2 regions of the Clostridium sp. FP1 genome follow, and region 1 is predicted to be linked to the other one. Evidence: riboswitches for the same ligand, from Rfam matches in the RefSeq annotation. Region 1 holds a riboswitch; the other holds the start of a gene.

Region 1 (3,218 bases):
AGCAAAATTATTAATAATAATGTTGTACTGCTTAGAAGTGCAAGGAGGAGTAATTTATGAATTTAAATATAGTTTTATTTCAACCGGAAATACCGCAGAATACTGGGAATATTGGAAGAACTTGCGTGCTTACTGACTGCAAACTTCATCTTATAAAACCATTAGGATTTAGTTTAGATGAAAAACAACTTAAGAGAGCAGGACTCGATTACTGGCCGTTTTTAGACCTTGAGATACATGATTCATATGAGGCACTTAGGGAAAAATATAAAGATGCAACCTTCTACTATTCTACAACAAAGGCTTCAAAATTATATTCAGAAGTAGAATATAAAAAAGGTGATTTTATAATATTCGGGCGTGAGTCATCAGGACTTCCAGATAGTGTTCGGAATAGTGACCCTGAAAGGTGTATACGAGTACCTATGATAAATACAACTACTAGGTCCCTCAATCTTTCTAATACTGTTGCTATTACAACATATGAAGCTCTTAGGCAAGTTGGGTTTCCCGAGATGAAATAAGGAAGCCTAAAATAACTAGTATATATACTAGTTATTTTTTTTATATGCTAGAGTATTTAGTAATTAATAATTGTTATATCATCCCATAGGGAAGCAAGGAGGGATAAAATGGATAAGGTTAAAACTATAACAATAAAGAGTTATGAGACTAAAAAATGTATATATATATTTAATTAAATGAAATTATAGTATTATTTAATCGGTTTCACAAAGATATTTAATCTGCTTTGCAAATGATAAAAAAATAACAAACTATTTGATATATAAATCACAACTATAGATAATTAAAATAGTTAATATTCTAAACATTATGGTTAATGTGAAAAAAATAGTGTATACTGTAAATATGTGATAGATTTACAGAAATAATTTAATATTGAAATGGATGATGTTTTAGGGAGATGATCTTAAATTATCACGGGATAAATTTTTTAATGTAAAAAATTAACCCTTTTAAGATAGCCGAAGGAGTAAGTATTGCAGCCTATGCAACATGAATCTCTCAGGCAAAAGGTACCGAAAATGGACATACCTCTGGAAAGCGAATGGCACCGACGGAGTAAACCTCTCAGGTTAAAAGACAGAGTATAAGGGCACAAGGGGCTTTTATATCTGTCTTTTTTGTTGTGCTAAAATGTGTTTTATGTGGGTGGGATAACAATTAACAGTTGTTTTATCCTAGAGAACTATAAGGAGGGCATTAATTGATAGAACCATTAATTATTGTAACAAATAATCCAATGTCAAAAGAAAAATTTGAGATTAAATATAAGGTAGTATTTATTCAAGGAACCATGATGGATATTTTGAGAAAAGTTAGGGATAATATCCATGTAGGTCATAAATTATTAACCCATCCTTTAATGAGCAGTATAAAGCCGAATGAAACGCCTTATAGAACTATTTGTATATCAAAAGAAAAATTAAGTGGAGTTGACTTGCAATCGTTATCTATAATAGAAGAGAGCATTATGACCACAGAGAAATTCTTAAAAGATTTTAAAACGCCTCAGTGGAATGAAAAGATATTGTTGGATTTTCAACTTATAGATTTTGATTTAATAGATCATGCAATAAATTAGACATATGAAAAATAAGGAGGATATAGCTATGGAACATATTTATGATACTATAATTATTGGTGGAGGTCCTGCCGGATTATCTGCTGGACTTTATGCATCAAGATCAAGAATGGATACTTTAATAATAGAAAGAGCAAAATTTGGTGGACAAGCGACTACAACAGATGAATTAGATAATTACCCAGGTTCCATTGAAGAATGTACAGGGACAACATTAAGTAAAAGAATGAAGCAGCAAGCAGAAGAATTTGGAACACAATTTGTTAAAGAAGAAGTTGTTGAAGTTGAACTTGAAGGAGATATTAAAGTAATCAAGTGTAATAAAGAAACTTATAAAGCCAAAACAATTATAATTGCTACAGGAGCATACCCAAGACTTGGTGGATTTAAAAATGAAATTGAACTAAGAGGAAAAGGTGTTTCTTATTGTGCAACTTGCGATGCTGACTTTTTTACAGATTTAGATATTGCAGTGCTAGGAGGCGGAGATTCAGCGTTGTCTGAAGCTATATACTTAGCTAAATTTGGTGAAAGTGTTACAGTAATACACAGAAGAGATGAACTTCGTGGTGCTAAGTCACTTCAAGAAAAAGCTTTTAAAAACCCAAAAATTAAGTTTATTTGGGATACAGTAGTGCAGGAAGCTAAGGGCGAAGAAATTTTAGAAGGTTTAGTTTTAAAAAATGTTAAAACTGGAGAACTCAGTGATTTAAAAGTAGATGGATGTTTTGTATTTGTAGGATATCTTCCAATTTCAGAATTGTTTAAAGGTATGATTAATATGACGGAGAGAGGCGACGTTATTACTGATGAAGAGATGAGAACTAATATACCAGGGGTATATGCAGCGGGAGACATAAGAGAAAAATTATTAAGACAAGTAATTACAGCAGCGGCAGATGGTGCAATAGCAGCGACTCATGCTGAACATTACATTGAAGATAAATTTAATTAGCTTATATAAAGGGTATTATCCTTTTAAATAAAAGGCATAATTCTTTTAAATATATATATATGAAACAATTACAATTAAAATTTTAGGAGGTCATTAGTAATGGTAGAATTAAATAAAGAAAATTTTGAAGCAGAAGTATTACAATCTGAAAAACCAGTATTTGTAGATTTTTGGGGAGATAAATGTGAAATCTGCATAGAACTTATGCCAGGAGTTCATGCCCTAGAAGAAAAATTTTCAGATAAAATTAAATTCGCTTCTTTAAACATTGGTGGAGCAAGGAGAACAGCTATAGCTCAAAGAGTTTTAGGACTTCCAACAATGATTTTATATAAGGGTGGAGAAAAAGCAGCTACAATAACACCAGATAAAATTTCTTCATTAGATGATGTAGAAAACTTTATAAAAGATTATTATAATACATTATAATTTGGTACTAAAGCTTATAGTAAAAAAGCTATAAGCTATTAGATATATATACTTAATATCATAGGAGGTGATTGTTTTGCGTCTAGAAATAGGAAACATATTTATTAAAGATATTCAGTTTGGACCAGAAACAAAGGTTGAGGGTGGAATTCTTTATGTTAATCAAGATGAATTATTAAAAGCGGTTTCAGGAGACGAAAGACTGGAAACGATTAAATTAGACATAGC
Region 2 (3,218 bases), 300 kb from region 1:
TGATATCACTAATCAATCCAGTAGCTGTAGCACTTAATTCTTTATCCTTTTGGTTAGACAGTATAACAACTTTTTTAGGAGTTGCTATAGGTGGCATGCTCATAGTAGTAATATTATAATATGCTATAACTCTAGTTCCTTTTTTGATATCTTTATAGCTTACCACTTTACCAGTTTTACTATCTACAACTTCTGTTTTTTCACTTATGATAAGATTAGTATCTATTTCACCCTTCATAAGTGCCGTGATTTCTTTATTTTCTTTCATTAAAGAAACATCAGTAATTATTCCATAATTGCATGATCCAGACTCTTCCTCACCTTGCTCTACTATTATCATATTAGCAGTACTCATTGGTGGTATGCTGGCAGTAACAGCAGGTCCATAATAAACTTTAACTTTTACTCCATCTTTAATGTCCGTTAAACTTAATTTTTTACCATCTATTGCACTTATTATCTCAGTAGCATCATTTACATTTAGTATAATCTTATCATTATTTGATTTATTATTTTTTATAGTAAATCGAGATTTACTTTCAGATGCTTGTACATCTGAAACTATCCCCTCTGTGCTTGTGAAAAATATTTGTGGTTTCTTCTCACTTTGTGAATTCTTCTCACTAACTGCTTGAATCTTTAAGCTAGTATCATTCTTCAGACTGCTCATAGTATTCGCAGATGCTAACATAGAATTCCCACTTATAAACACCCCTAAAGTTAATATGGCTATTGTTTTCTTTGTGAATTTCATAATAATCCCTCCAACATTGTAATTTAAATATAAAATCTATTAATGTCCCATACAAATTTATACTCTTTCACTTATTAGACGACGCATACAAAAAAAACGCTTCAAATTTTACTGCAAATTTTCAAATACTGCTGTAGAAAATATTTTAAATTGTATGCTTTAGGACATTTATATTTTACACCTTTAAACTATAAAACCAATAGTCTAAAGGATTCCTTTTTAAAGAATAATATTCTAAAAAAATCTTGTTGACTAAATTTTAATTTCCTATTAAAATAATATAGAAATAATAAAATTTATATTTATGGATGATAATTATTGGAGATATCCGCATTGGGTAACCGTAGAAGAAAGAAATAAATCTATGCTTGTGGTTTATTTTGAAACTTTCAGGTATTAGGCATCTAAAAAACAGACTAATTACTGTTTTACTACGCCTTGTACAATAATTTGACATACCCCTGGAGAGACTACTTAAATGTGGCATCAACGGAGCAACTTAGATGATCATCTAATGAAACTTTCAGATAAAAGGACAGGGAGTAAAAAGGCATTGTTTTTCTCGCCCTTTTACTCCCTGTTTTTATATATTTTAATGACTTTTTTGAAGGAAAGCCTAGCATACTAATTAATAATCTTCTGAAGTCTTTAATTAATACCAATTTTCTATTACTCCAAGGCTAACAAAAGAGAGGATGATTTATTTTGGAAACATCAAAAAAACTAAATTCTATCAATAATTCACCAAAAACACTAAAGAAAGAAATCGGTTTACTAGAAGCCATTACTCTAGTTATAGGTATGGTTATAGGTTCAGGAATTTTCTTTAAACCTTCCATTGTCTTTAAAAACGCGGGCTCTCCAACCCTGGGAATACTTGCTTGGGTAGCCGGTGGTATTATAACTATGGCTTCCGCTCTTACTATAGCTGAAATAGCAGCAGCTATTCCAAAAACCGGAGGTGTATTTATATATCTCAAAGAACTTTATGGAGAAAAAGTCGCATTTTTATTTGGTTGGGTACAAACTGTTATTTATGTACCTGGAGCAGCTGCTGCACTCGCAATAGTCCTGGCAACTCAAGCAACTAATTTTGTACCTATGAATTCAATACAACAAAAACTATTTGCAATATTAATGTTATTTATTATTACAACTGCAAACGTTATATCAACAAAACTTGGTAGTAAAATTCAGTTTGTTGCAACTATTGCAAAATTAATTCCAATTTTTATTATTATTGCTTTAGGCCTTATAAAAGGAACAGCTCACAGTTTTTCTTTACCTGTAGGGAATGCAGCCGCTGGTGCTGGATTTGGAGCCGCTATGCTTGGAACACTATGGGCTTATGATGGCTGGGTAGGTGTAGGTAATATAGCAGGAGAACTTAAAAACCCTAAAAAAGACATACCAAAATCAATAATTTTTGGGTTAGTGGTTATTATAATAGTGTATGTACTATTTAATTTAGCAATTATAAACATAGTTCCTATAACAGCTGTTATAAGTTCTAATAAAGTGGCTTCTGATGCTGCAACAGTTTTATTCGGAAAATCTGGTTCCTTATTTATCGCTGCAGGTATATTAATTTCAATCTTTGGAACATTAAATGGTTACCTAATGACAGGAGTTAGAATACCTTTTGCAATGGCGCAGGATAAACTCTTACCTTTTGATAAATTCCTCGGAAAAGTTAATGAAAAGTATCAAACTCCATTAAACGCTTTTGTATTCGAAGTAGTAATTGCTTGCTTATATGTATTTAGCGGTTCTTTTGATAAATTAACTAACCTTGTAACCTTTGTTTTATGGATTTTCTTCACAATGGCGGTAGCTGGTATATTTATATTAAGAACAAAACATAAAGATTTAGATAGACCTTATAAAGTACCACTATATCCAATAATTCCACTCATCGGAATTATCGGAGGTATATATATCCTAGTAAGTACGCTTATGACTGATACTTCAAACGCACTTATAGGACTTGCAATAACTTTAATTGGATTGCCTGTATATTGGTATATTAAGAAAAAGAAATAAAAACAGAAAAGTATATATTATTACAATTGCAATTTACATAATATATACTTTTCCTAACGGTCTAATGGATTGATAATAACTATAACGAAAGAAGCACAGGTTAATTCCTGTGCTTCTTTCGTTATAGTTATGTCTGTCAGCTGTACGCTTAAAATAGTAGATAAATAGTAAGTATGAAATTTCTCCAAAATGACTTGCAATAAGAAACGAAAAAACTATTGAAATTCCATTTAGAAATTCTTCTTTTGCGAATATAAAGTTTCCGTGAGCCTGCACAGGAAGTGCAGGCTAGCGAACCCGAAGCAGGACGCTGAGTGTGAGCGCTAGGGGATTTTATATTTGCAAAAGATTAGAATTTCTTAATCAAATTTCTAGTGTAGAGTTCTTTTACAAGGCGCGGAGGAGAACTTCTATACTCTAT

Evidence for each region. A riboswitch is a leader RNA that binds a small molecule or an ion and turns the genes downstream of it on or off. The one in region 1 is predicted to bind glycine.
Region 2: it holds a riboswitch for glycine, as region 1 does, so the genes downstream of both, G9F70_RS19930 (APC family permease) here and G9F70_RS21155 (GrdX family protein) in region 1, are expected to answer to the same signal.

Annotation. Positions count from the first base shown of each region.
Region 1 is NZ_JAAMNJ020000001.1:4,441,752-4,444,969, reverse strand. It holds gene G9F70_RS21160 (tRNA (cytidine(34)-2'-O)-methyltransferase) at 57-524, shown strand; glycine riboswitch at 910-1,053, shown strand; gene G9F70_RS21155 (GrdX family protein) at 1,229-1,606, shown strand; gene trxB (thioredoxin-disulfide reductase) at 1,635-2,561, shown strand; gene G9F70_RS21145 (thioredoxin family protein) at 2,661-2,990, shown strand; gene G9F70_RS21140 (glycine/sarcosine/betaine reductase component B subunit) at 3,067-3,218, shown strand, end outside.
Region 2 is NZ_JAAMNJ020000001.1:4,139,572-4,142,789, forward strand. It holds gene G9F70_RS19925 (hypothetical protein) at 1-754, opposite strand, end outside; glycine riboswitch at 1,206-1,303, shown strand; gene G9F70_RS19930 (APC family permease) at 1,460-2,797, shown strand; gene pepF (oligoendopeptidase F) at 3,215-3,218, opposite strand, start outside.